DNA from 2 places in the Paenibacillus sepulcri genome. Region 1 is predicted to be linked to the other one. Evidence: predicted binding sites of a transcription regulator. Region 1 holds the regulator's gene; the other holds the start of a gene.
The links. Region 1 encodes LexA, which represses DNA repair genes until DNA is damaged. Its sites were predicted from a motif close to CGAACATATGTTCG; they were not measured.
Positions count from the first base shown of each region.

Region 2: recA (recombinase RecA) is a predicted target of LexA. The motif match lies at 4,785-4,798, and genes of this name have one in related genera.

Region 1 is NZ_JBHRUP010000001.1:379,521-394,625, reverse strand. It holds gene ACFOLF_RS01765 (methionine gamma-lyase family protein) at 1-499, shown strand, start outside; gene ACFOLF_RS01760 (MerR family transcriptional regulator) at 561-971, shown strand; gene glnA (type I glutamate--ammonia ligase) at 1,006-2,334, shown strand; gene ACFOLF_RS01750 (hypothetical protein) at 2,603-2,974, shown strand; gene cdaS (sporulation-specific diadenylate cyclase CdaS) at 3,127-3,756, shown strand; gene lexA (transcriptional repressor LexA) at 3,868-4,488, opposite strand; gene ACFOLF_RS01735 (LysM peptidoglycan-binding domain-containing protein) at 4,678-5,055, shown strand; gene ACFOLF_RS01730 (DUF896 domain-containing protein) at 5,177-5,368, shown strand; gene ACFOLF_RS01725 (aldo/keto reductase) at 5,425-6,411, shown strand; gene ACFOLF_RS01720 (glyoxalase superfamily protein) at 6,468-6,818, shown strand; gene ACFOLF_RS01715 (hypothetical protein) at 6,953-7,471, shown strand; gene ACFOLF_RS01710 (HAD family hydrolase) at 7,496-8,281, shown strand; gene ACFOLF_RS01705 (1,2-dihydroxy-3-keto-5-methylthiopentene dioxygenase) at 8,380-8,922, opposite strand; gene metH (methionine synthase) at 9,111-12,551, shown strand; gene rnz (ribonuclease Z) at 12,847-13,794, shown strand; gene ACFOLF_RS01690 (DEAD/DEAH box helicase) at 14,028-15,105, shown strand, end outside.
Region 2 is NZ_JBHRUP010000001.1:966,554-981,658, forward strand. It holds gene ACFOLF_RS04295 (stage V sporulation protein S) at 1-45, opposite strand, end outside; gene ACFOLF_RS04300 (TIGR00282 family metallophosphoesterase) at 196-990, opposite strand; gene rny (ribonuclease Y) at 1,064-2,605, opposite strand; gene ACFOLF_RS04310 (RecX family transcriptional regulator) at 2,783-3,511, opposite strand; gene recA (recombinase RecA) at 3,657-4,715, opposite strand; gene ACFOLF_RS04320 (competence/damage-inducible protein A) at 4,920-6,182, opposite strand; gene pgsA (CDP-diacylglycerol--glycerol-3-phosphate 3-phosphatidyltransferase) at 6,265-6,843, opposite strand; gene rimO (30S ribosomal protein S12 methylthiotransferase RimO) at 6,846-8,171, opposite strand; gene ACFOLF_RS04335 (YajQ family cyclic di-GMP-binding protein) at 8,313-8,804, opposite strand; gene ACFOLF_RS04340 (RodZ domain-containing protein) at 8,922-9,890, opposite strand; gene ACFOLF_RS04345 (DUF3388 domain-containing protein) at 9,908-10,672, opposite strand; gene ACFOLF_RS04350 (DUF3243 domain-containing protein) at 10,812-11,063, opposite strand; gene ymfI (elongation factor P 5-aminopentanone reductase) at 11,224-11,955, opposite strand; gene yfmH (EF-P 5-aminopentanol modification-associated protein YfmH) at 11,970-13,256, opposite strand; gene yfmF (EF-P 5-aminopentanol modification-associated protein YfmF) at 13,261-14,541, opposite strand; gene sleB (spore cortex-lytic enzyme) at 14,682-15,105, opposite strand, start outside.

The DNA of each region.
Region 1 (15,105 bases):
GCCGGGAATCGGCGGGGAAGTCGGCGCAACGCTCGGTACGCTGCGCGCCATGTTCCAGGGTTTGTTTCTGGCGCCGCATCTGGTTGGACAAGCATTGAGAGGCAGCGCGTTTGCGGCTGTCATGTTCGAGCGTATCGGCTTTGAGACCAATCCATCGTGGGACGCCAGACGCACTGATCTCATTCAGGCGGTGCGTTTTACAAACACGGAACAGCTCATCGCATTCGTCCAGGGGATTCAGCGCGCTGCTGCGGTAGATTCCCATGTAGTTCCCGAGCCATGGGACATGCCGGGCTACGAATATCCCGTCATTATGGCAGCGGGAACGTTCATGCAGGGGGGAAGCTTGGAGCTGTCGGCAGACGCTCCGATTCGTGAGCCATTCATTGCTTACATGCAGGGCGGGCTTACGTATGCCCATGTCAAATACGGTGTTTTGAAGGCCTTGTTGACTCTTGCAGAACGAGAGTTAATTGTAATTAAACCTCACACATCTTGACAGATTTTTGGGAGAGGGGTACAATAGGGGCATATCTCGGATACTGGAAGGTTGATGTGACATGGCTGACGATATACGTAGAAATATGGCGCTTTTTCCAATCGGAATCGTCATGAAACTAACCGATCTGACTGCTCGGCAAATTCGTTATTACGAGCAGCATGAGCTGATTATTCCCGCACGTACGGGAGGAAACCAGCGGTTATTTTCGTTCAATGATGTGGAAAGGCTGCTGGAAATCAAATCACTCATTGAGAAGGGCGTCAACATTGCCGGTATCAAGCAGGTCATGAATCCCGTTTCCAAGGAGTCGGAGGAAGCGACCGTCCTGAGTGAGCAATCTGAGGTGAAGCGTCGTGAATTGTCAGACGCACAGCTGCATCGTCTGCTGAAGCAGCAGCTGCTGGAGAAGAGGCCGGGCAAAGCCTCCATGATTCAAGGCCAACTGTCTCGATTCTATAACAAAAAGTAAAATACGAACTACTATTCGAAGAGGAGATGATTGAGTGAGCTACACCAGAGAGGACATCCTGCGTGCGACCAAAGAAGAGAATGTTCGATTTATCCGACTGCAATTTACCGATCTTCTGGGAACGATCAAGAACGTGGAAATTCCTGTAAGCCAACTGGAAAAAGCCCTTGATAATAAAATGATGTTTGACGGTTCCTCCATTGAAGGTTATGTCCGTATTGAGGAATCCGATATGTACTTATACCCCGATCTGGATACTTGGGTGATTTTTCCCTGGGTTGCTGAAGATCGTATTGCCCGATTAATCTGCGACATCTATATGCCTGACGGAACACCTTTCGCCGGAGATCCCCGCGGCATCCTGAAACGGGCGCTGAAAGAGGCTGCAGAATTGGGCTATTCCGCAATGAACGTTGGGCCAGAGCCGGAGTTCTTCCTGTTCAAAACCGACGACAAAGGTGAACCTACCACCGAATTAAACGACCAGGGCGGATATTTCGACCTTGCGCCGATGGATCTGGGCGAGAACTGCCGTCGCGAGATCGTACTTACTTTGGAAGAAATGGGCTTTGAAATTGAAGCTTCCCATCATGAAGTCGCGCCGGGGCAGCATGAGATTGATTTCAAATATGCCAATGCCATTAAAGCGGCTGACCAGATCCAAACGTTCAAACTCGTTGTTAAGACCATCGCCCGTCAGCATGGATTGCATGCTTCCTTTATGCCTAAACCGCTGTTTGGCGTAAATGGTTCGGGAATGCACTGCCACCAATCCCTGTTCAAAGGTAAGGAAAATGCGTTCTACGACGAGAACGACAGAGTCGGGTTAAGTCAGGATGCCCGTTATTACATGGCTGGTGTTCTCCGTCATGCCCGCGCATTCGCAGCTATCACGAACCCGACAGTCAATTCCTACAAGCGGCTGGTTCCAGGCTACGAGGCGCCAAATTATGTAGCATGGTCCGCAAGCAACCGCAGTCCGATGATTCGTATTCCGGCATCGCGAGGTCTCAGCACCCGTATTGAAGTGAGAAATCCGGATCCCGCTGCCAACCCTTATCTGGCACTGGCGGTTATGCTCAGAGCCGGTTTGGATGGTATCAAAAGCAAACTTCCGCTGCCTGCTCCAACCGATCGTAATGTCTACATTATGACGGAGGAAGAGCGTATCGACGAAGGTATTCAAAGCTTGCCTGAGAGTCTCAAGGAAGCGCTCGATGAAATGCTGCGCGATGACATTATCTGTGACGCGCTTGGCGATCATGCACTTGCTCATTTCTTTGAACTGAAAGAAATTGAGTGGGACATGTACCGCACACAGGTTCATCAGTGGGAACGCGATCAATATTTGACTCTGTACTAAAACCGGAAATCCCTTGGCGCTATTAGCGTTGAGGGATTTTTTTCTTTGGGGGTATATAGATAAATGACAGCTCACTCGGGACAGCATCCCCCATAGTGCCCCCAAAATGCCTCTTGATCGTTTTATACTCGAAACAAATCCTGTTCGCCTTTCCGCTGGAATGAGGTGTAATAATATCCCGCTTGTCTGGTTAAGACTAATAACTCAAAGAAGTGCCTTCAGCATGAGAATATGAACAATTTCAGCAGGACGAAAAGGAGTTATCAATGTGGCAGAAAAAAGCATCCTTGCCTATTTCAAGAGTCCGGAGCAAGCGGAAAAAGCTTTGAAGCAGCTTCAGGCTCTTTCGATTGCAGATGGTTCGATTGAACGGATCGACGGGTATCCCGGAGATGGGATTAACCGCTCTGGAAACCCGGTTACCAGCAGTATTCCGGGACTTGGCTATTTGACTCTTGGAGAGGATGTTGGAGAGCCGGATGCAGGCATTCTGGCTGCAGCAAATGTCAGCGCGAGCGGTTACAGTTCTGGAGGACCGGAGAACAGAGTGACGGGGTATGATATTTTATTGACTGTTGTCATTGGGGAGAAGGATTATGACAAAGCGTTGAAAATAGTCCAAAGCTCCGGTGCTTTATAGCTTGCCCCTGAACTGGTATCCATTCCCCGCGAGCTTCGGCTGGCGGGTATTTGTTCGTTGAATGTCATAATTAAATTGAAGCTTCTCGTCAATACTAAAGTACCATGGACGGGTTTGGGCGGTAAAAAATTAAAGTGTGCGGGGTGTATGAAATGGGGCAGGGCAATTGCGATGAGACTCCTTTAAAGGAACGGCTGAAACAGCATATCCACCTTATTGTCAATGAATCACAGCGTATTCTGGATCAAATTGATGCTGAAAATCACTGTCTTTTGAGTGACTTTGATAATATTGGCAGAACTTTTAAAGAAGTTGAATCCCTGGCCGCTTCATTCTATCTGCAATGTTATTTATCCTCATTTACATCCAACTATTTGGATCTTTCCATCTGCATTCAGAATCTTATGGAGCGCCGGCACGGGGCTTTGATTGTCATCGAGAGAAATGATAACCTGGATGCCATCATCCATTCCGGGGTTGCGCTTGTGGCCAAATTGAGCTATTCCCTGCTGGAGGCGATCTTTTATCCGGGTAATCCGCTGCATGACGGGGCCGTTCTCATCAAGTCCGATCAAATTATTTCCGCCGCCAATGTCCTGCCTGTATCCAATGCATCGAATGTGGACAAGAAATTTGGAATGCGGCATCGCGCCGCGATCGGACTGACCGAAATAACAGATGCGCTTGTACTGGTTGTATCCGAAGAAAGCGGGGATGCGTCCTTTGTCTACAAGGGAAAACTCCATCCAATAAAGACAATGGTCATGCCAACGACGGTCTAAATGTATTTTTGAGTTCCTTGAGGTAATCCCGATGGTACCCAATATGTAAAACAAAAAAGAGACTGGCGATGCCCTCAAGGCAACGCCAGTCTCTGCTTCATAAGAAGTCACTTAGTGAATATCGCGGAAAAGTCCGATAACTTTACCTAAAATCGTTACATTGCGAAGCCGAATCGGCTCCATTGTCGGATTCTCCGGCTGCAGCCGGATATGATCGCGTTCACGATAAAAGGTTTTCACCGTCGCCTCGTCATCCTCCGTCATCGCAACCACGATGTCGCCGTTGATAGCGGATTGCTGCTGCCGCACAATGACATAATCGCCGTCCTGAATGCCTGCGTCAATCATGCTCTCTCCCATTACGTTAAGTATGAAGACATTATGATCACCGACTTTGCTTGAAGGGAGAGGATAGTAATCCTCAATGTTCTCGGTAGCTGTAATTGGCACCCCTGCAGTAACCTTGCCCACAATGGGAACTTTGGTGATTGCGATTGGAAAAGGAATCTCATTGTCCGCTTGATCCAATATCTCAATCGCTCTCGGTTTCGTCGGGTCACGGCGGATTAAGCCTTTCTTCTCCAGACGGTCCAAATGTCCGTGTACGGTTGAACTGGAAGCAAGTCCTACAGCTTCACCGATTTCCCGGACGGATGGGGGATATCCCTTCTCCCGCACCTCCGTCTTGATGAATTCCAGAATCGCCTGTTGGCGGTTCGATAGTTTCGACACCAGAATCACTCCAAAGGTTCATTTGTGTCAAATTATAACACAGAACCGGAGTTCGTACAAACATAAGTTCGAGAAACAAGAGTTCGTATTTTATGGGGAACAAATGTTCCGAAAACAGTTGACTGCAAACGGGTGTTCGTGTTAATATTGGTTTATCGAAAACAGAACAAACGTTTGGGGTGCTGGGAAATGATGATAACAATATCTTCTTACTCTTCTATGAATTCAGAGAATAAAGCTGATAAAGGTTACGTGAAATCTGCATCAGATAAAAGCAGGTCAAAGAAGCTGGTGATGCGGATGATAGCGGCAATATTGTTTTTCTCGCTCTTATTCGTTGGTTTTTCTATAATGCAGGGAAGTGCAACGAGCGAGCATCCAGCGGAGCCCGCTGCGGGCGAGAAAGTCATCTCGATCAGTGAGGGCCAGACACTTTGGGAAATAGCAGGGGATCTGCGTAAGGAAGGCGAAGATATCCGGCGAATCATTTATGACTTGAAGGAACGGAACAACCTGACTTCCAGCACACTTATGGCCGGACAAACATTGATTATACCAGCGGACTGATGCAGTCCGCTTTTTTTATTTCCATCTACAGGACAAAGGTCGTATTTTCTTGACAATAGAGGATTAAAAATGTCAAAGTAAAGGGTGAATGTTTACAGCATCATGAGAGGAGCGTATCGGTTTGGAAGAGCTTATTGCAAGGATTAATGAGTTGTCACGAAAAAATAAAGCAGTCGGATTAACTCCGGAGGAAACAATCGAGCGCGATGCTCTGCGTCAGAAATATCTGGAGAACTTCAAGCAAAATTTCAAGAACCAAATCGAAACGATTAAATTTGTGGAAGATGAGGAAGAAAGCGGCGGCAAGCAATAAAACTGCTTGCGACTAGCCCGGTTTCACCAAATAATAAGCAGGGTGGGGTTATAACGATGCAAATCAAGCTGCTTGGACGCAGTGGACTTGCCGTTTCGGAGCTTTGTTTAGGGACGATGAGTTTTGGAAATACAACAAGTCAAGGCGATTCCATTCGCATGATCCATCAGTTTATGGAGCAGGGCGGCAATTTTCTGGATACGGCGAATGTCTATGTTTCCGGCCGATCGGAGGAGATCGTAGGCGAAGCGATCAAGGATTTTCGGTCAGAGGTTGTGCTGGCAACGAAAGTGCGGATGAATACCGCTGACCATCCCAACGGGGCGGGCGTCTCGCGCAAGCATATTATGCAAAGCGTCGAAGAAAGCCTGCAGCGTCTGCAGACTGACTATATCGATTTGTATCAGGTTCATGTATGGGATCATCTGACTCCTATAGATGAGACGCTTCGCGCTCTCGACGATCTGGTCACTTCGGGCAAGGTCCGTTATATCGGATGCTCCAATTTTTTTGCCTGGCAGCTGATGAAATCCCTTGCCGTCAGCGATGCCAACCGCTATGTCCGGTTTATTTCCATTCAACCGCAGTATAGTCTGGTCAGCCGTGAGATGGATCGGGAAATGATGTCGCTTTGTCTGGAGGAGAACGTCGGCGTTATTCCCTGGGCTCCGCTTGGTGGAGGATTTCTGACGGGACGTTATTCCAGGGAAGAGCCTACATCGGGAAGATTGACGTCAAAGGTTGGAGAAAGTTCATGGGGTCTGCGCGCCACGGAACGTAACTTTGCCATCCTGGATGCCGTCCGGGCAGCCGCTCATGAACTGGACAAGACGCCTGCACAAATCGCTCTCGCCTGGCTGCTGCAAAGAAAAGGTATCACATCGCCGATATTCGGAGCCAGCACATTGGAACAGTTCTCGGAAAATATGGGGGCTGTGGGCTGGACAATGCCAAGTGAAATATGGAATCGGCTGGATGAAGTTAGCTCGCTTCCTTCCGAGTATCCGAATCGTTTCATCGCCAAATTCGCCCGGCCTTTTTAACTCTTTTTCAAGAGAATGAGAATGTTTTGCACAAAGTCTTGTGATTGGGGGGCGCAATGAAGGTTAAACGAATTGTCGCCAACGTAGATACCAGGAATATTGCAGCTGCCAAAAGCTTTTACCAGGATGTTCTCGGCCTCGATTTGTTGATGGATCATGGATGGATTGGAACCTATGGTTCTGATGAGCAAATGGGCATTCAAATTAGCTTCGCCCAGCATGGGGGTTCCAACACGCCTACGCCTAATTTGTCCATTGAGGTCGATGATGTCGATGCTGCATTCGAACGCATGAACAGAGCCGGATTTACGATCGAGTATGGTCCGGCTGATGAGCCCTGGGGCGTACGTCGTTTCTATGTCCGCGATCCGTTCGGCCAACTTGTCAACATTCTTGCTCATATTTAATTTGATGCATGTCATTCATTCAGGCGAATGGATGGAACAGGAATGGCACAAATACACGCAGCAGACGGGTGTAAAATTCAAGAAATTGCTTACGATGCAAGTTTTGCTTCGCAAAACTTTTAGGAGGAACGTAATTGTCAAGATCCTGGGAACGAAAGGTTCAGAAGAACCAGAGTCAACTTAACAAACAGCGCAAGAAGCAGGGCATGGCGCCTCTGATGGCAAGCAAGACAGCGAGCAGTCCGATTGATACATATAAAGGGCGCAGTCTTTTAATGCCCGCCTTTCTTCTGGTCTTCACGGCAGTCTACGCCTCGATCAGCATTGCACAGGGCACTTACAAGGATTCCGGAAACATGTTCTGGATCACGATCGGCTGTTATATCTTTCTGGCGCTGCTGTTTATATTGCGGCGTCCTTATTTGGCAATCGGAAAAGACTTTGTTCGATCGCGGCGCTTTGCCGGTGACCGCACGCTTTACTTAAGCTCAATCAAAGGAATCAGCGTACAGAAGGGCTCCGTTATTATCGAGCAGCCCAAAGGCGGAAGCTGGGTATTCTCGCGATTATTCAACCGTTATCCGACGGATGAAATGACCGAACGGCTCCGGACCTTTGCAGCAGCCAACAATATTCCGTTTGCGGAGAAATAAAGAACTGGAGTGGGGAAATTCGTCATGGGCAAAAAAGCGGTACTATTTGATTTGGATGATACGCTGTTATGGGATGACCGGAGTGTAAGCGAAGCTTTCGCAGCTACTTGTCAGGCGGCGGCGGATAAGACTGGCGTCAATCTACATGATTTGGAGGAAGCTGTCCGGCGCGAAGCCCGGGCTTTGTACGAATCCTATGAGACCTATGCCTTTACAAAAATGATCGGGATCAATCCCTTTGAGGGATTGTGGGCGAATTTTCTTGAAGGCGAGCAGGAGGAGTTCAGAAAGCTGCAGCAGCTGGCTCCCGCTTACCGGCGTGAAGCGTGGACTCGAGGGCTGAAGGCTCTGGGAATCCTTGATGAGCAGCTGGGAGCTGAGCTTGCGGAGATGTTTCCCGCAGAGCGCCGCAAGCGCCCGCTGATCTATGAAGAAACCTTCCGCGTGCTGGATAAGCTCAAAGGCCAATACAAGCTGCTGCTGCTCACCAATGGCTCTCCTGATTTGCAGCGGGAGAAGCTGGCAGGCGTACCGGAGCTTGCGCCTTATTTTGATCATATCATCATTTCCGGAGAATTTGGTCAGGGGAAGCCGGCTGCGCCGATTTTTCAGCATGCACTTGAATCGTTGGGGATCGAACCGGCGGATGGAATCATGGTGGGCGACAAGCTGACCACGGACATACTCGGTGCAAATACGGTTGGCATGACCTCGGTTTGGATCAACCGCCATGGCGTGAAACGCAGCGACGACATTATCCCTTCACATGAGATCAAACATCTGGAGGAACTGCTGCCTCTGCTTGTATAAAGATATTGGAATCATAAAGACCCGCTTTCCTGTGATACACATTCAAGCGTGTATCACAGGAAGCGGGTCTATTTATATGACTATGAATGGTCAGGGCATTAAGCCTTCTGGAAGGATTCATCGGCGAACGGATGAGCAATCCAGCCCTCGGTCTCGACAAAGAGGCGCACGGCAACGATCTGGCGGTTATCCATCAAGGTGAAAAAATGCGGTTTATGCTCGGGAACGGAAATAACGTCTCCCGCTTCGAGTTCAACATCGAAATAGCCCACATCGTCGCTGCCCTTGATGATGAAGATGCCGCGCCCAGCCGTGATAGCCCGTACTTCATCTTCCGTATGGGTGTGAACCTGCTCGAATTTCTTCAGCAGTTCGTCGAGGTTGGGTGTCGCATCCGAGAGCGCGATAATGTCCCAGGTCCGGTAGCCGCGGCGGGCAGCCAGGTCGTTGATTTCTGCATCGAAAGTGGATAGAATCTGCTGTTTCTCCTCATCCGTCAGAATGAATTTCTGATGTAACTCGGCAGGCAGTTTCTCCGGGTTCCAGTGTTCATACAAGACTTCTTGTTTTTCCAAAAATTCACGGACGTTTGCTTCGCCCGAAATACGCTCTTCTGTGTTGCGGATACGAATTTCAGCCATGTTGTAATCCCTCTTTCCTATAGATGTTAATTCCGATAAGATTAATTATAAAACAAAACGCCAAGACTGTCGACAACACCTTTTCAGCAGGTTGTGAATCTGATAAACTAAAAGTTAATGATTTTTCGCTGCGCCTTCGCTTTGCTATTGCTTGGGAAGGTCTGCAGTTGCGGAAGGGAAGTGCATCGATGACAAAACCAACTATACAACAAATGCTGCAAAAACGCATTCTCATTCTCGACGGTGCAATGGGAACGATGATTCAGCAGGAGGATCTGGGTCCAGAGGATTTCGGTGGCGAAGAGCTGGACGGCTGTAATGAAATGCTCGTTCTGACTCGTCCGGATGTAATCATTTCCATACATGAGGCTTATCTGGAAGCAGGCGCCGACATTCTGGAGACGAATACTTTCGGCGCAACGGGAGTGGTTCTGGCCGAATATGATATTCCGGAGAAATCGCGGGAAATCAATCTCGCTGCTGCAGCCATAGCGCGTCAAGCGGCAGACAAGTTTTCCACGCCGGAAAGGCCGCGTTTTGTTGCCGGGGCCATGGGGCCAACGACGAAGACGCTTTCTGTCACAGGCGGGGTGACTTTCGATGGTCTGGTGGACACTTATTACGAGCAGGCGGTAGCCCTTATTGAGGGTAAAGTAGACGCTCTTCTGCTCGAAACCTCACAGGATACATTGAACGTAAAGGCAGGAACAATCGGCATCAGCAAGGCGTTTGAAACCACAGGCATCACGCTGCCGATTATGATTTCCGGGACGATTGAGCCCATGGGGACGACGCTTGCTGGACAAAATATTGAATCCTTCTATATATCTCTGGAGCATTTGAATCCGATTTCGATCGGTCTGAACTGCGCGACAGGTCCGGAGTTTATGCGCGATCATATCCGTTCGCTGTCGGAGATCTCACACTCTGCGGTAAGCTGTTACCCCAATGCGGGACTGCCTGATGAGAACGGCCTGTATCACGAATCGCCAACCTCGCTGGCAGGGAAGATCGCTGCTTTTGCCGAGCAGGGCTGGCTTAATATCGCCGGCGGCTGCTGTGGAACCACGCCTGCCCACATCAAAGCGATGGCGGAGACGCTTGCCAATTATACGCCGCGCCAGCAGATGGGCAATCATCCTGCTGCCTTGTCCGGCATTGAGACGGTCTTTGTTGAAGAAGACAACCGCCCGATTATGATCGGCGAGCGGACGAACATTTCCGGCTCGCGCAAATTCAAACGGCTGATCAAGGAGGCCAAGTTTGAAGAAGCGTCGGAGGTGGCACGGGCTCAGGTGAAAGGCGGAGCGCATGTCATTGACATCAATCTCCAGGACACGGATATCGATGAGGCCTACGCGGTCAACATGTTTCTGCCGGAGGTAGTCAAGAAAGTCAAGGTTCCGCTTATGCTCGACTCCACCTATGATCATATTATCGAGCTTGGGCTCAAGTATTCCCAGGGTAAAGCGATCATTAACTCCATTAACCTGGAGGACGGCGAAACCAAGTTTGAAAAAATCCTGCCGCTGATTCACCGTTACGGCGCATCGGTCGTCTGTATATTAATAGATGAGCGCGGACAAGCCGTATCCCGCGAAGCCAAGATGGAGGTGGCGGCACGCTCCTACGACCTGCTGGTCAACAAATACGGGATGAACCCTGAGGATATTATTTTTGATCCGAATATGTTCCCTGTTGGTTCCGGTGATCCGCAGTATATCGGTTCCGCTGTGGAGACGCTTGAAGGGATCAAAATGATCAAGGAGAAATTCCCCAAAGCCAAGACTATTCTGGGCTTGAGCAATATTTCCTTTGGTCTTCCCGATGCGGGCCGCGAGGTGCTCAACTCTGTTTATCTGTATCATTCCACCAAAGCGGGCCTGGACTACGCCATTGTGAACACAGAGAAGCTGGAGCGCTACGCGTCCATTCCGGAAGAAGAGCGCCGATTGGCGGAGGAATTAATTTATAATACGAACGATGATACATTAGCCGAATTTGTGGCCGCTTTCCGCAACAAGAAGGTGGAAAAGAAAGAAAAATTGTCGAGCTTGCCGCTTGAGGAGCGACTGGGCTCGTATGTGGTGGAGGGAACGAAGGAAGGGCTGATTCCTGATCTGGATGAGGCGCTGAGCAAATATTCGCCGCTTGAAGTGATCAACGGTCCTTTGATGAAAGGGATGGAAGAGGTTGGGCGGCTGTTCAACAACAATGAGCTCATCGTGGCCGAGGTGCTGCAAAGCGCCGAAGTGATGAAAGCCTCGGTTGCCCATCTGGAGCCGCATATGGAGAAGAATGAAACGGCAGTCAAGGGCAAGATCATTTTGGCTACCGTTAAAGGCGACGTCCACGATATCGGGAAGAATCTGGTTGAGATCATTTTGTCCAATAACGGGTACAAAATCATAAACCTTGGCATAAAGGTGCCGCCGGAGAAGCTGATCGAAGCTTACCGGAATGAAAAAGCGGATGCCATCGGATTATCCGGCCTGCTTGTCAAATCCGCCCAGCAGATGGTGATTACCGCTCAGGATATGCGAAATGCCGGTATTGATGCCCCGATCCTTGTCGGAGGCGCGGCATTGACCCGCAAGTTCACTAGAACGCGGATCAGCCCGGAATATGACGGACTCGTGCTGTATGCGAAGGATGCCATGGATGGTCTGGACATCGCCAATAAATTGATGAATCCGGAATTCAGGCAGGCTTATGAGGACGATCTCGCCGCATTCAAGGCAGCCGGAAGCGTCGAGGAAGAAGTCAAGAAGCCGCTGCCGGAGCTTACGCGGGCAACCCGCTCCAACGTGTCGACAGACAAACCGGTTTTCATTCCGCCGGATCTGGATCGTCATGTGCTTCGTAATGTCCCGATTCCGCAGATTGTTCCTTATGTGAACATGCAGATGCTGCTGGGCCATCATTTGGGCCTCAAGGGCAGTGTAGAGCAGCTGCTGGCGGAGAAGAACAGCAAAGCGGTCCAGCTGAAGGAAACGGTCGATTCCATTCTGATGGAAGCCGCCGCAAAAGGGACTCTTCATGCCCATGGCATGTACCGGTTCTTCCCGGCACAGTCGTCCGGCAACGATATTATTATCTATGACCCTGCGGAGCCTGGCCGTGAAATCAAACGCTTCTCGTTCCCGCGCCAGCAGGTGGCGCCGTTTCTCTGTCTGGCGGATTTCCTGAAATCGGTGGACAGCGGTATTATGGATTATGTCGGCTTTCTCGTCGTGACCGCCGGTGAAGGGGTGCGCGAATTGGCCGGTCAGCTCAAGGACAACGGCGATTATCTGCGTTCCCATGCTTACCAATCCGTTGCGCTTGAAGTGGCGGAAGGGCTTGCCGAGCGCGTACATCATATGATGCGCGATACATGGGGCTTCCCGGATCCGCATGATTTCACGATGAAGCAGCGCCATGGGGCGCGTTATCAAGGGATTCGTGTTTCGTTCGGCTACCCGGCATGCCCGAACCTGGAGGACCAGGAGCCGCTGTTCGACCTGATGAAACCGCAGGATATAGGGGTCGAGTTGACGGAAGGCTTTATGATGGAGCCGGAGGCGTCCGTTTCCGCCATGGTATTCGCCCATCCGGAAGCGCAGTATTTTAACGTCGAAAAGCTGTAAATCGTAATGGATGAAGGCTGGATATGAATGGATACTGCTCTGCCGAAAGTCTCATTACGAAGTGAAATGCGAATGAGTCGCAGCTGGTCAGAGCAGTATCCCCGGCTTCCCAAGAAATACCCTTGGCAGAACGGTATTATACCGGTCCTGCTAAGGGTATTGTTAAACTTATAGGATTTATATCTTCACGAACCAAATAAATTTTTCTATAAGTTCAATTGGGAAGGAACTTGCTTCAGCCGTGAAATGGACGGGGGCAGTTTCTTCTTGCCAGAGGACTAGGAGGAAAGCAGCTATGCAGATCGTATTTCTGGGAACAAGCGCAGGAAGACCGACCAAGGCACGCAATGTCACATCGATAGCGCTCAAGCTCCCTGAACCTTCAAACGGGTTTTGGCTCATTGATTGCGGAGAAGGCACCCAGCACCGTTTGCTCGGGAGCAAGCTCAAGCTCAACCGTCTGGAGCGTATTCTGATTACCCATCTGCATGGGGATCATATCTACGGGCTGCCCGGACTTCTTACCAGCCGCTCCTATTTTGATGGGGCGGGGCCGTTGCAAATCTATGGGCCGAGCGGGCTGCGCGCATATCTGGAAAGTGTCTTCGAGCATAGCGGCGTTCATCTTGAATATGAGCTGGACATCATTGAGATAGCTGAGGCAGGGCTGGTAGCGGAGGATGAAAGGTTCTCGGTCGAAACGGAAGAGCTGGAGCATCGTCTCCCTTCTTACGGTTACCGTATAACGGAGCTGGCACAGCAGGGGCATCTGGATATCGCGAAATTGACTCAATTGGGCGTTCCTCCCGGTCCCCTGTACGGAAGACTCAAGAATGGTGAGGATATTACGCTTGAGAATGGAGAAGTGATCCGCTCCTCGGATGTGGTCGGCGCGAGCCTTCCTGGAAGAATCATCACGATACTTGGGGACACGCGGCCTTGTGAAAATGCGGTACATCTGGCAGAAGGGGCTGACCTGCTCGTGCATGAAGCCACATTCGCAGCTGGAATGGAAGAGAAAGCTGCGGCATATGGACACTCTACAGTGGTTCAGGCCGCACAGATCGCTTCCCGGGCAGGGGCCAGGAAGCTGGTGCTGACTCATTTCAGCTCCCGCTTCGACGACGAGGCTGTCGAAGGGCTGATTGCCGACGCCCAGTCGATATTTCCAGCCTCTGCTGCCGCTTACGACTATCTGGAAATTCTTGTGCCAAGACCTGATACGAATGGCCGGCTAGCATAAAAATTTCCTGGTTCCGGCATTCCATAGAGCCGCCCTTCAACCCGCTCGGGGATAGGGCGGTTCTTTGTCATTTGCGATTGCGGACCGAACATGCATTCTGTACAATATAAGAGATGGCATGAATTACGTTCTGCGAAGACCGAGTAATTTTTTATCATACTAAATAAGGAATGTCCGTGTAATTTTACATTTTCATAGATTCATATTTAAGAAACACAAAGGGGGAACTCCACATGAACCGGTGGACGGGGAAGGCTTCAAGCTTGGACGAATGGCTGCAGCTGCTCACGCAGCAACCGGAAATCATGGATAATGTGACGCATTGGCATACCATACCGCCCAAGGAAGCGCGGTCGACTGCCATGCCGGCGGATATTCATCCCAAGCTTGCGGAAGCGCTGGCCGGGCGGGGGATCAGCCAGCTGTTTGTTCATCAGGCCGAGGCGTACCATGCGGTGCGCGATGGTCAGAACGTCGTTACGGTCACGCCGACGGCATCCGGCAAGACCTTATGCTATAACCTGCCGGTGCTGCAGTCGCTGCTTGAGAATGACAGCGGCAGAGCGCTGTACCTGTTTCCAACAAAGGCCTTGGCGCAGGATCAGGTGGCTGAGCTTCAGGAGCTGGCAGCGGCGATGGATGTGGATTTGAAGACACATACCTATGATGGCGATACGCCGCCGACTGTCAGACAGGTCATTCGCAATGCCGGACATATCGTGGTCACGAATCCGGATATGCTTCATTCGGCCATACTGCCACATCATACCAAATGGGTGAAATTGTTTGAAAATGTCAAATATATTGTAATTGATGAGCTGCATTCCTACCGCGGTGTATTCGGGAGCCATGTATCGAATGTGATCCGGCGCTTGAAGCGGATATGCCGGTTTTATGGCTCAAATCCGCAGTTTATCTGCGCCTCGGCGACGATCGATAACCCTGGCGAGCATGCCGAGCGTTTGATCGGGGAGCGTGTGCGGCTGGTTAACAACAACGGTGCGCCGATGGGGGAGAAGCATTTTATCTGCTACAATCCGCCTATCGTGAATAAACAGCTTGGCATCCGCCGCAGCAGCGTGCTGGAATCGCGCAAGCTGGCCGCCTCATTGCTGCGTCAGGGTGTGCAGACCATCGTGTTTGCGCGCAGCCGGGTAAGAGTCGAGCTTCTGCTGACATATTTGCAGGAACTCGTAAAGGATGAGCTCGGCCCCAAGACCATCAGAGGATATCGCGGAGGCTATTTGCCCAAGCTCAGGAGAGAGATCGAACACGGGCTGCGCAGCGGCGAGATCCGCGGCGTTGTCAGCA
Region 2 (15,105 bases), 590 kb from region 1:
ATTAGGATTGGACTTTGCTGAAACTTTTAATACATTTACGTCCATGTAAAGTACCTCCTCGGGAATGATGGATGGATACCACTATTTAAATAGTATTCGAGAGAGGCAATAAAATTCCTTCTTTATTGGCGAACACTTTACAAAATGTTCTGAATTATGAGAATTTTCAATGATTCATATTGGAAACCGCTATGATTACATCATGGCCAAGTCTGTCTCGGTCATGCGTATTTTCTGAATCCGCTTCGCTTGCCCGGTAGATTCATCGATATCAATCAGGGCCGCATGAAAATGCCAGTCTCCTTCATCCACGACGAACCGGGTCGGAAGCTGCGTTTTGAATTTGTAAATAACCGCTTCACGTTCCATACCGAGAACGCCTTCCTTGGAGCCCACCATGCCGACATCGGTTAAATATGCAGTGCCCCCAGGCAAAATCCTATCATCATTGGTTTGTACATGGGTATGTGTACCTACAACAAAAGAAGCTCTGCCATCCAGATACCAGCCCATGGCAATTTTCTCCGAGGTCGCTTCCGCATGAAAATCTACGAGAATGCATTTGGTTTCCGCTCGCATCTGATCCACCAGCTCATCCGCCTTGCGGAATGGACAATCAATCGGAGGCAGGAAGGCCCGGCCTTGAAGATTAATAATCGCGAGCTCCTTGCCATTCGCTTTTATAATCGCTGCCCCTTTGCCAGGAGCCTCATCAGCAAAATTGGCGGGACGGATGATACGCGGCTGATCATCGATCCATTCAAATATATCTTTGTTGTCCCATGTGTGGTTCCCCATGGTGATGCCATGAACGCCTGCATCCAATAATTCCTTAACAATCGCGGCTGTGATTCCTCTTCCTGCTGCTGCATTCTCACCATTTGCGATGATGATATGGGGATTATATTTGCTCTTGAGCGACGGCAGTATTTTTTTGACCGCAGTGCGGCCGACGCTGCCGACGATATCACCGATAAATAAGACGTTCATCTCATAACCTCGCTTATATAGACTAGAAAAGTGGCCGACAAGCAGCCACTTTTCCAGTTTCTTTCTGATTTTGTTATTTGGCATACTCGACTGCACGCGTTTCGCGAATGACTGTCACTTTGATATGACCCGGATAATCGAGCTCACTCTCAATTTTCTTCGTAATATCACGCGCCAAGCGGAATGCTTCGGTATCATCAATCTTGTCCGGTTGAACCATGACGCGAACCTCGCGTCCTGCTTGTATAGCATACGACTTCTCAACGCCTTCAAACGATTCTGAGATGCCCTCAAGCTTCTCCAGACGCTTGATGTACGTTTCGAGCGTTTCACGTCTTGCTCCCGGTCTTGCAGCGGACAGAGCATCTGCAGCTCCAACCAGCATCGCAATAACCGATGTCGCTTCACAATCGCCGTGATGGGATGCAATACTGTTGATAACAACGGGATGTTCCTTATATTTCTTGGCCAGCTCAACGCCAATTTCCACATGAGAGCCTTCCACTTCATGATCGAGTGCTTTACCGATGTCATGAAGCAATCCGGAACGTTTGGCGAGCGTGATATCTTCCCCTAGCTCCGCTGCCATAAGTCCTGTCAAATAGGCGACTTCCATGGAATGCTTCAATACGTTTTGACCATAACTCGTCCGATATTTCAATCGGCCCAAAATTTTGATCAAGTCCGGATGTAAGCCATGCACGCCAACCTCAAAGGTAGCCTGCTCCCCGTATTCGCGGATTCGTTCATCCACTTCCTTACGCGATTTCTCGACCATCTCTTCGATGCGGGCTGGATGGATTCGTCCATCTGCAACCAGCTTCTCAAGCGATGTCCGGGCAATCTCGCGGCGTATCGGATCAAATCCGGACAAGATGACCGCTTCCGGTGTATCGTCAATTATGAGATCGATACCGGTCAACGTTTCCAGGGCACGAATATTGCGGCCTTCACGCCCGATAATGCGGCCTTTCATTTCTTCATTAGGCAGTGTAACGACGGATACAGTTGTTTCCGCCACATGATCTGCTGCGCAGCGTTGAATCGCAAGCGAAATGATATTGCGGGCTTTCTTATCGGCTTCCTCTTTTGCTTGTTGTTCAATTTCTTTAATCATTTGCGCTGTTTCATGACGAACTTCCAATTCGACATTGTTCAGGATGATCTGTTTGGCCTCATCCATCGTCAAGTTCGAAATACGCTCAAGCTCACTAAGCTGCTGCTTGTAGAGAGAATCGATCTGTTCTTGCGTCTCCTCGATCCGTTTCTCTTTGTTGGCTACTTGTTCTTCTTTGCGCTCCAGCGTTTCTATCTTTTTATCCAACGACTCTTCCTTTTGAACAAGCCGTCTTTCAAGACGCTGTACCTCATTGCGACGTTCGCGAATATCTCTCTCTGCCTCGGTACGGAGCTTGTGGACTTCGTCTTTCGCTTCGACCACTGTTTCTTTCTTGAGCGCTTCTGCTTCTTTACGCGCACTGTCAACGATCTGACTTGCGGCTTGCTCGGCGCTAGAAATCTTGGCCTCGGCGATTGACTTTCGAATAAAATACCCGATACCAAAGAAAATCACACCAACAACGAGAGCGATCAGGATCCAAATCCAATCTGGCATCTTCTCACCTCCTCGTTGCTCACCAAAGCAAACGCTTGGGACTATTTTGTTTTCCAGCCGGTTTTTAACCCGATCCATACATAGCATTTTGACGAAATAAATCGTTTCGAATCAATTTTTGGAAGAAAAATCGACTCTGGAAGAAGGAATACACACTCATTTTATCTTTTGTGAAAATCAATTGTCAAGGGTATGCCCGTTTTCGTCGTCTTCACCGGACCGGCTTGCCTCGTTAACGGCCTGTTTAACCACCGCGCTCGGGAATCCTCTGCGCAGCAGAAATGCCATCAGTTTCCGTTTTCGGTCCCGGATTTCCCCTTTCACATAAGGCCATTTCTTCTTGGCTGCGCGTATGGCAACCTCGGTCTCCATCTGCGAATCGAGTCCCTGAGCGGCCTCCTTAGCTGTGCCGCTGGCTATGCCGCGATGCGTCAGCTCCTGCTGCAGCAGCCGTCTTCCCTTTAATTGGCTTCGCATTCGCTGCTCGGCAAACTGATTGGCATAGGAGATATCATCGACCAGCCTCTCGCCTTGCAATCTCGCCAGAGCTTTGCCGATTGCGGATTCATCAAGCCCTTTGCCAGAGAGATAACGCGAAATTTCCTTCTCGGTGCGGGGCCTTGGCCCCAAATAAATCAATCCCAAAATATAAGCGCGATGATCATTGTCCTTCTCCACAATCTGCTTCAGCTCATGCGGATCAATCTGCCTCCCCTTCAAAAGCCTGTGCGTGACAATTAAATCTTCGTGAACAGAGGTAAAGGGCTCATCATTGCCATCCATATACAAATGGTAACGCCGCTTGTCCTTGCGTTCCTGTTCAATAGCGGTTATAAGCATCATACCTGCCTCGGTTTGTTCTTCCTGCTCTTCTTGCTCATCTTGCACCCGTTCATCATCCTTCATCTTATGGCTGCTCCTTCCCTGCCATTTCCCTTGAGCTTCTCCCTAAAATGAATGGCATCAAATAAATAAGTTCATGTTCTATATCATGCAGAAAAGCACCCGCGAAGGTGCTCTTCCGAATCTATTCATAGCCAAGGGTAAATAGTTATTCCAACTCGAGATCAAGATCCAGCTCGTCTTCGTCCTCATCATCCACGGCAGAAGCTGTGAGCGCGGCGGCTGACAAATGGCTTGCTTCCCGAATTTGATTCTCGATTACTGTTGAAGTATCAGCGTGATCCTTCAGGAACTGCTTGGCATTCTCCCGGCCTTGTCCCAAACGTTCTCCGTTATACGAGAACCAGGCTCCGCTCTTCTGTACAATATCCATCTCAACGCCGATATCGACAATGCTGCCTTCCTTGGAAATGCCTTCGCCATACATGATATCAATCTCAGCCTGTTTAAAAGGCGGGGCTACCTTATTCTTAACGACCTTGATACGGGTCCGGTTGCCGACAATGTCATTACCCTGCTTGATGGATTCAATACGGCGCACATCAAGTCGAATTGTGGAGTAGAATTTCAATGCGCGTCCACCAGGGGTCGTCTCTGGATTGCCAAACATAACGCCAATTTTCTCACGCAGCTGATTGATGAAAATCGCGATGGTCTTGGATTTGCTGATGGCGCCTGACAGCTTACGCAGTGCTTGCGACATCAATCGCGCCTGCAGGCCGACATGGGAATCCCCCATTTCACCCTCGATCTCGGCTTTGGGCACAAGTGCCGCAACCGAGTCAATAACAACAATATCCACTGCGCCGCTGCGGACGAGCGCCTCAGCGATTTCGAGTCCCTGCTCACCGGTATCGGGCTGGGAGAGCAGCAATTCATCGATATTAACGCCAAGCTTGCTGGCATACAGCGGATCAAGAGCATGCTCCGCATCGATGAAAGCGGCTTGTCCACCCACACGCTGTACCTCAGCAATGGCGTGAAGAGCTACTGTCGTCTTACCGGAGGATTCCGGTCCGTACACTTCAATAATCCGGCCTTTGGGCAAGCCCCCGATACCAAGAGCAATATCCAGGGCAAGGGAACCAGTGGATACTGTTTCCACTTTCATATGATTCGACTCCCCGAGCTTCATGACGGAGCCTTTCCCGAATTGTTTCTCTATTTGACGTAATGTCGTTTCAAGCGCAGCGCGACGATCTGACAACGCGTTCACATCCTTCATTATTTATAATGTAATGATACCTTGTTTCTCCTCTAATGACAATAGTTTTTACGAACATATATTCTTATTTTTTTCATCGGCCGATGAATGAAAAAAAGAACCGCAGCAAAGTGATCTTCGCCACGGTTCTTCCGTCAACTAATGACGATTATATTTCATTTTCCGTATTCTGACAAGCAAAAATCATCATCTGCCCGGCTGTTCGGCAGACAGCAGCTGCCAGAACCTGTACAGGAGCGACTTCACCGATCTCACTCTTATAATATCGCGCGTTCCGCTCAGCTGCGCCTTATGCACAATTGTCGGTTTGCCGCGCTCGGCAATGCCAAAATAGACCAGACCGACAGGCTTGCCTTCAGCTTCACTCGGGCCTGCAACCCCGGTGAGCGACAAGCCGAAGTCGCAATCCGTTAAATCGCGCACCCGCTCCGCCATAAGTGCTGCCGTTGATTCAGATATGGCGCCAGGCGCGCCTGCTCCTTCCAGTTGGGACAACGGGATGCCCAGCAGCTGCTGCTTCATCTCGTTGGTGTAGGTAACGACGCCACCGACGAATTCGCCGCTGCTTCCCGGCAGGGTGGTCACAAGCTCAGCCAGCAGCCCTCCTGTAAGACTTTCGGCACTGGCAAATTTGCGTCCCGTTACTCTAAGCAGGCGTATGACCGCTTCCTCTAGGGGAATATCCTCGTTCGCAAACAAATATTGGCCAACGCGCTCCTTTATCTGCAGCTCCGCCTGATCCAGTCTGGAATCCGCCTCATGCAAGGAGAGCGCTTTGGTGGAAAGTCGGATGGCTACCTCACCTTCTTTGGCATACGGGGCAATTGTAGGGTCGGACTGGACCTCGATCAAATCAATAATCGCCTGCTCCAGACTGGATTCTCCAATGCCGGCAAACTTGAGCAGACGGGAGAAGAGCCTGCGTTCCTCGCCCATTACGCTTCGCAGCCAGGCTTTGGCCGGACCGTCAAACATCGGCTTCATTTCCCGGGGCGGCCCTGGCAGCAGCACATAATGAGTACCCTCGACAATCAAAGCGTTGCCTACAGCAAGACCGGCGTCATTCACGAGCGGATCACTGCCTTCAATCTGATTCGCCTGCCTGCGGTTGCTTTCCACCATATGCATGCCGCGCGAAGTGAACAGATTCTCAATTTTCACCATGGACGGCTGATGAATCGAAATTCCACGGTTCAAGTAACCGGCGAGCGCGTCCTTGGTCAGGTCATCCTGGGTCGGTCCAAGTCCGCCCGTAAATACGATCAGATCGGCCCGGGTGCGGGCAATCTCGACCGCCTGCACAATACGGACGGCATTATCCCCCACTACCGTCTGAAAATAGACATCGATTCCCAGCTCGGCAAGGCCTGTTGAAATATATGTGGCATTGGTGTTCACCGTTTGACCCAGCAATAGTTCCGTTCCGACTGCTATAATTTCAGCGCGCATGTAAACCGCTCCATTCCATTAGGTAATGAAAAGCACCATTCCCATGTAATGACAGAGAATGATGCTTTACAAACAAATTGTCCTACTCCGTAAGCGGAATAAGATTTTTATTTTTGATGAAATAATCAATTCCCGAATAGACCGTAATAAGGGCAGCAGCCCAGCTTGAAATAAGATCGAATCGGAAATCGAGAAACGTAAACGGAAAATTATTCAGCAGCAAATCGATGATCATCGTAATTTGCACGGCTGTTTTCCACTTGCCCCACGTACTCGCCGCCAGCACCTTGCCCTCCAGCAGCGCAATTTGGCGAAGCCCGGTCACCGCAAATTCGCGGCTTATGATCACAATTGCAATCCAGGCATCCAGCTTATCCATTTCGACAAGCGAAATAAGCACCGCCGCCACAAGGAGCTTATCGGCTAATGGATCAAGCAGCTTGCCCAGGTTAGTCACGATTTTGTTCTTGCGTGCGATATAACCGTCTAGTCCATCCGTACTGGCCGCAACGATAAATATCAATGCAGCCAGGATCTGATTCCAGGTTATCGAGAAATCATCAAAGCTAAGCGGCTTTAAATCCACATTGATGAGCAGCAAAAACATAATAATCGGGACTAAAAATATGCGAATCAATGTGATCCGGTTGGCTAAATTCACGATTATAGCCCCTCCCCGGACATATCAAATTCATAGGCATGCGTTATGCGCACTCTTTGAATTTCGCCAATTCCAGCCGTGCAGTTGGAAATAAAAACTTCACCGTCAATTTCCGGCGCATCATAAGGCGAACGACCCACGTAGACGTCGCTGCGGCCATCGTAGCGCTCAACTAGCACTTCAATATCATTGCCAACGTATTTGCCGCTGATGTCCTTGGATACCTGCCGCTGGATTTCCATCAGAGTATTGGCTCGCCACTCGATCACTTCGCTTGGCACATGATCCGGAAGCCGGACAGCCGGCGTATCTTCCTCGCTTGAGTAGGAGAACACACCCAGCCGGTCAAATTTCATTTCCCGGACAAAATCGCACAGGCGGTTAAAGTCTTCTTCGGTTTCCCCTGGAAAACCAACGATAATTGAAGTACGCAGGGCGACATCCGGAATCCTGGAGCGGATTTTGGCTACGAGCTCCCTTGTATCACGCTGCCGGCCAGGTCTGCGCATCCGCTTCAGGATGGAATCCTCACTATGCTGCAAAGGCATATCAATATAGTTGCAAACCTTTGAATTGGATGCAATCGTATCAATCAACTCATCCGTGAAAAATCCCGGATAGGCGTAATGAAGCCGGACCCAAGCAATGCCTTCCACTTCGCTGACACGATTAAGAAGCTCCGGAAGCATGAATTTGTCATACAAATCCGTTCCGTAGTTCGTTGAATCCTGTGCAATCAAGCTGACTTCCTTCACGCCTTGATCTGCAAGCATCTGAACTTCGTTTACAATGGATTCGATAGACCGGCTGCGGAACTTGCCCCGCATAATCGGTATCGAGCAGAATGTGCAAGCATTATCGCAGCCTTCCGCGATTTTCACATAAGCGGTATAACGGGGAGTGGTAACCAGACGAGGAAGCTTCTGGTCATAGTCAAAAGCAGGATTGCCTACCTTGACCGGTCTCTTCCCGCGGAGCGCCTCATCAACGATATCGGTAATGTGATGAAAATCACCCGTTCCAACGATGCCGTCTATTTCCGGCATCTCTTCCATCAACTGCTTCTTATAACGCTGAGTCAAACACCCGGAAACGATAAGCGCCTTCAGCCGGCCCGTCTGCTTGAACTCCGCCATATCCAGAATCGTATTAACCGATTCTTCCTTGGCCGCGTCAATAAATCCGCATGTATTGACAATAATTACAGTAGCTTCATCAGCCTGATCGACAAGCTGATAACCGCGTTCATCGATTAATCCAGACATAATCTCTGAATCGACCAAATTCTTTTCACAACCTAATGTTACAACTTTCACTCGTTCCGTCATCATGTATCCCCCAGATTCCTCCGAAAAGCTATCTCAACAAGTATAATACAAGGCCCAAGGCGTGTCAAAACAGGAAAAAGTCCTTTCCCACGCGCTCTCAGGCGTTAAAGAGGACTTCATCCACATTCACAGCAAAAAAAGTTATCGGTAGTTTGTGAATTGCAATTCTATTTGCAAATCCGCACCGCGGAGCAGCGCCATTACAGCCTGTAAATCATCGCGGCTTTTGCCGGTAACCCGGATTTGATCTCCCTGTATCTGGCTTTTCACCTTCAGCTTGGAATCCCGGATAAGGATATTGATTTTTTTTGAAATATCCTGCTCAATCCCCTGACGCAACTTAACCCGCTGCCTGACCAAAGACGCGGAAGCGGATTCGACTTTGCCAAAATCCATGTTTTTGATGGGCACGCCGCGTTTGATCATTTTGGATTGCAAAATATCAATGACGCTCTTTAGCTTGTATTCATCGTCGGAGACAAGTATGATGTCTTCTTTTTCAAGCGAAATTTTGCTTTTGCTTCCTTTGAAATCAAATCGGGTCTCAATCTCTTTCTCTGCCTGGTTGATCGCATTGGCTAATTCCTGCATATCCACCTTTGAAACAATATCGAATGCACTTTCCGAACTCATTTTCGTAAGCAGCTCCTTTTTCCAATTATTACTTGAACCGTATTATAACCGATCCTTATGTATAAGAAAAGACATCCATCCTGGAAGTCCACAAGGATTGGATGTCTTCAATCTGATTTATTCACTTTCCTGGCTGCCATCCTGTGTTCCCTCTGCTATATCCTGCGATTGCCCGTTTTCACCGGAATCATCAGCAGGTGTTAACAGCATTTTGTGAGATCCGGTTTGATCCTTATCATCGATCAGAACGCCGTCAATCGTCACCTCGACGATGTTGGCATGGGCGATATTGATATAAATTTTACCCTCAACTTCGGCTGAGCCGGTCTCCCCATCCTGAAGGGTTTTCTGGTAAAGGCTTTTGCCCGATACGCTGTTCTGATTAATTCCCACCCAACTGCTTCCTCCTGTGAGCTTGAAGGTCACAGTGTGCGTTCCTGCGCTCGGAGAGTAGAAGAAATAATCGGTTTTTCCAGAAGAACGGTCTAATGTCAGCGCAATCTTATCAGGTGTTTCTGGAGTGTTATTCGGAGTTGACTCATCAGTGCCCGTATTCGTACCATTTCCCTGGTCCGTGGTTTGATCAGGCTCGTTCGTGTTGGTCGTCCCCGATGGATCGGCAGCGCCTCCCGTAACTGGCGGCTCGGTTTTGTCTGTCATTCCTGTTTGATCAACAGATTCGGTACCGTCCCCGCCGGGTCGGTTGATAGCGAAAATGTACACAACCACAACAATAAGCAGCAGAAAGGACCACATGAGAACGCGGAACCCAAACCGGCTCCAGCGGTCGGAGGCTTGGGTTTGGGCGCGGCGCGGCCGCTGTACAGGTTCGGCAATTTGCTCTGGAGCTGCCGATGGAATTTCCCTTTGATATAAGCGCAGCACTTCTTCAGCATCAAGACCAACATTTTCGGCATAATTTTTTACAAAAGCGCGAACGTAGAATGTACCCGGCAATACGGAATAATTTCCTTCTTCAATAGCTTCCAGGTAATGCTTGCGTATCTTTGTCAAATCCTGAATATCATCCAATGACAGCCCGCGCTGCTCACGCGCCTTGCGGAGTAAAGCGCCCAAATCCGACATGACCACACCTCCTATTCTTAAAATTCATGAAATCCGGATGTAAACAGATCGTATGAAATCTCTTCATCCGGTGTATTGCGCAGTTCGATAATATAATCAAAAGCGCTATAATCATATTCCGACTCTTTAATAAACATATCCGGATGTTCAATTACCTTCGTTGAGGGCATAGCCATGATCTCCTGAAGAAGAGCATGATGTTTCTCATTGGAACGCACCGTGCTGACGATCCCATCGATAATAAAAATATTATTCGGATTCATTTCTTCCTCGGACAATTGGCTGCGGACAGTCTGACGTAGCAAGGTTGAAGAAACGAATGTCCATCGTTTATTGGAGCACACGCTGCCCGCAATGATAGACTCCGTTTTGCCTACCCGCGGCATGCCGCGAAGCCCGATGATTTGATTGCCGTCACGCTTGAACACTTCACCCAGAAAATCCACCAGCAGCCCAAGCTCGTCTCTTGTAAACCGGAATGTTTTGCGGTCATCCGAATCACGTTCAATATAACGGCCATGACGTACAGCCAATATATCAACCAACTTGGGCTCTCTGAGCTTCAGCACGGTGATATTGTCGACCTTTTGCAGCATTCTGCCAAGAATTTCGATCTTCTCTTCATCATTCGTCTGCAGCAGCATGCCTCGCGTCCTATTTTCTACCCCATTAATCGTGACAATATTGACTTCCAGCATACCAAGCAATGAAGCGATATCCCCCAAAAGTCCCGGTCGGTTTTTATGTATTTTATATTCCATATACCATTGTTTAACTTCCAAATTTGACACCTCATTCGAGGAAATAAGTTCAATCGTTCAAGAAAGATTATTCTACAATATTCGCCATATTCCTGCAACACATCTATAAAAGATTGCAGAAAAGCCCCCTTCAAGGGAGGCTTTTCCGCAAGCAATCTGCTTACGATCTTTGTACAAGCTTGACCATCAGCCCGGCGATGGTTTTGCGTTCTTCTTCATTGCCGACTTCCCAAATTTCTTTGAGCGCCTGCTCCTGCTCATTCTTGGGATCGACCTTCTCGCCAAGGAAAGCCCCGATTTCATAAGCAAGATCCGAAATGGATTCCTCGCTCAAACCGATTTTCTTTCCCTGCTCCACCCGACCGGCCAAGAACTTTTTCCATGTGTCGAAATTAGAAAGGACGTTTGACATGTGTTTGACGCCTCCTCTGCGTGTTAGCCGTTATCCGGCAACATAACGTATTTTGCGCGCAAAGGTTCTTTCTTATACGACGAATTTAACCGCCATAAAGTTTCGATTCCTTGAAAATTCGCCATATGACCCCTTGAACTCAAAGTTAATTCCAAGTTGGTCAAGTGAGCCATCCGCCGTTGGGACTGATGATCTGCCCTGTAATATACGCCGATTCGGGCAGGGCCAGAAAATAGACCAGAGAGGCAATTTCATCAGGTTGTCCAAGTCTTCCCGCCGGGATTTCCATCTCCAGCGCTGAAATCTCTTCAGCCTCCAGTTTATCGAGCATCACTGTATTGACAGCGCCCGGAGCGACTGCATTAACGGTCACGCCGGAAGGCGCAAGCTCCTTGGCCAGCGCCTTCGTAAATGCATTCATACCGCCTTTGGTTGTGGAATACAGCACCTCGCACGACGCTCCCGATAACCCCCAAATCGAAGACACATTAATAATGCGCCCAAAACGCTGGGTTACCATAGCGGGCATAAAAAGCTGGGTACACAAAAACATGCCTTTTAAATTAACCGCCATCACGTCGTCCCATTCTTCTTCCGATACATCGGCAAGCATCCCATTATGGGAAATACCAGCATTGTTGACGAGGATATCCGGTATCATGCCGCGAGCATCCAGCTTCTCCTGCATCCGCAACAAATTCTCCTTTGAGCGCAGATCAGCCGAGACGGTGGTCACATTAGCCGCACCAAGAAGCAGGCAGCTTCTGGCTGTTTCATTGGCCGCCTCATGAGCTTCATTGTAATGGATCACGACATTCATGCCTTCCTTGGCAAAGCGACGCGACACTGCCGCGCCAATCCCGCGGCTTCCCCCGGTCACGAGCACCGTCATCTCATTTAACGTTTTCAAAGTGGAGCTTTGGCCACGATCGAAACTGCCATGCGGTCCCAGTTGAAATGCTCACGCAGCCGTTCGTTGACTTCCTCTAAAGTAATGCTCTCATAAATAGGCACCAGCTTGAACAAATCGGCGCCGCGGAACCGATAACGCGTAAATTCTCCGGCAATCGCTTCGGGAGAATTCAGCATGCGGAGATAGCCACCGATCTTTTTGCGGCGTGTCCGTTCGAAAGCACTTTCCTGAAGACCGCTTGCACGTGCTGCTTCAATCGCTGCCTTGAGCCGCGCCAGCAGCTCGTCAGGGTCCGGGGTCTCTCCGCCGATCACTGAGAAAGCATAATCCTCGCTGCTGTTATATTCATGACCGAAGGAATCAGAAATCAATTTATCGTCATACAGTGTGTTATAAATCGGCGAGCTGGAACTGAGCAGCGCATCCAGCATCAATTTGGTTGTCAGCTCTTTGCGGAGAAGTCCGGCCGGATCAAGCGGCTTGGGATCCTCTTTAAAACCGATCATGCATTTAGGCATGGATACGGGCAGAACAGCTGTTTTGCGTGCATTCTTGACGGATGAAGGCTCGGGATCAAAAAAGCGGTTGATCGCCCCCTGCGGCTCGAAGGATTTCCGCGCCTGATTATTACGTACAAGCTCCATCACCTTGCCTGGATCAACTCCTCCAACAATGAACAAAAACATGTTGGATGGATGGTAAAAGGTTTCATAGCAGCGGTAAAGGGTCTCCTTGTCAATCTTTCCGATGGATTCCGCAGTTCCGGCGATATCGATGTGAATCGGATGGTTGTTGTATAAGGCGTCGATCAGCCCAAAATAAACCCGCCAGTCCGCATTATCGCGGTACATATTGATTTCCTGCTCGATGATGCCTTTCTCTTTCTCCACATTCTCGTCGGTGAAATAAGGGTTCTGCACGAAATTCACCAGCGTTTCCAGATTCGCCTCAATCTGCTCCGTTGCGGAGAACAAGTAAACCGTACGGTCAAAGCTGGTATACGCATTGGCCGACGCTCCCTGGGAAGCGAATGTGGCAAACACATCACCCGTTGGCTCTTCGAACATTTTATGCTCAAGAAAATGGGCAATTCCATCCGGTACGGACACCGGCTCCTCTCCGCCAACTGAAAAGCGGTTGTCTACCGAACCATAACGCGTTGAAAATGTGGCGTAGGTTTTGCTGAAGCCTGCTTTCGGTAAAATAACAACCTCCAGCCCATTCGGCAGAACTTCCCGGTATATCGTTTCTTGAACGCCTGGATAAGCTAATGTTTCCACAGGCTTAGTCCTCCTTCCCGTCGCGCAGGAAATATATCGTATCCAGCTCTGTTTTTTGGGCAATAGCCGCAATCTGCCCGGCAGTTACCGCCTGCACCTGGCGCATCAGTTCATCTGCAGAACGCTCACGCCCGGTTAAAATCGCATTGAAATCGAACCCAATCATCTCATTGGCGGAGTCCTGCAGCTCACGAAGGTGATTGGCAATCATCGCCTTGGTCTGATTCATTTCCAGATCGCTGTAGGTACCGGTTCGCATGCTCGCCAGCTGCTCCTCAATGATAGCGGTCGCTTTGTCGAAATTATCGATTTCAATACCGGATTGTATGGTGCAGATGCCTTTATGCCCATCCAGACGGGAAGCCGCATAATAGGCCAGGCTTGCTTTTTCCCTGACATTCAGGAACAGCTTGGAATGCGGATAACCGCCCAGTATCCCGTTATACATCAGCGCTGCAGGATAATCCTCATCACCGTACGAGGTATTGATCCGCAGACCCATATTGAGCTTGCCTTGACTGACATCCATCCGCTCAATGACGGTTCGCACATCGGCAACCTTACGCGCAACAGGCGGCATCGTGTAAGACGACGGTGTCCCTGAACCTGTCTGGAAAGCTTCCGCTACAAGCGATTTGACTTCTTCAAGCGTCGTATCCCCAACCACATACAAATCGAAAGCAGCTTCGGATAATAAGGATTGATATCTCTGCGTTAAGCTTTGCGGCGTTATGGCATCAATATCGGCCATTTGGCCAAGCGGATGAAGGCGGTAAGGCTCGTCGCGGCACATTTCCTCCAGACAGCGTTCCGCTGCGTAACGGATTTTATCGTTAATGATCGCTTCCAGACGTTTGCGCAGCGTCTCTTTCTCGGCCTGGACGTACTTATCGCGAAAATATCCATTCTCCACTGCCGGTGCAGTCAGCACCTCACCAAGAAATTTAAGCGAGGAAGCCAGAAGCGGCTGCTCGGAAGAAACAAACCTGTCATTGATAACATCCATCCGGAACTGGATGATTTGCGAATCTCCACGCTTGTACACGTCGAATCCGAAACCCGCGCCATAAAGCTCATCCAGACGTTCGCGGAATGCGATGGTCTCGGGTGTAGAAGCGGTGCCGCGCCGCAGCACGAATGGTATCAATGCGTTGGCTGTCACTGTTGCTTCCGTTAAGGGAGACCCCATATAAAGCGAAATGGAGAATGTCTTGAATCGTTGTGTCGGTAAGACGTGCAAACGTATACGGTTAAGCTGTCCTCGTTCAAATGCAGATTTGGTCACGCCTCGCGTCCCCTTCCGCTAATAGTTTCTTATTCCTAAGTCAATCTATTCCATTTTTCAAAGCTCTATTCCATTCTAACTGATGAGAAATGGAAGAAGCAACCCGCGTTCATAAACGGGCTGCTTCGGGTGAACATGCATCACATGCAGAAAATATGTTTGCCAATCGTTTTGACCTGCGGACGGGACCATATCCATTTGGATGTCGCCGTCTCAGGGTTGAAATAATAGGTACAGCCCCCTGATGGATCCCAGCCGTTAATGGCGTCATTGACGGCTTTTGTGGCGCTCTCGTTGGGAGTCAGCCAGATTTGTCCATCCGCAACAGCCGTGAATGCCCCCGGCTGAAAAATAACGCCCGATATCGAATTCGGAAAGCTTGGCGATTTGACGCGGTTTAGAATAACAGCGGCAACGGCAACCTGACCGACGTACGGCTCACCGCGGGATTCTCCATATACGGCGTTGGCCATCAGCTTAAGATCATTAGCGGATAATCCCAGCCTCGAGGACTTCGTTTCATTGGATCCTCCGCCCGAGGAACCCGTGTTCCCGCCATCTCCG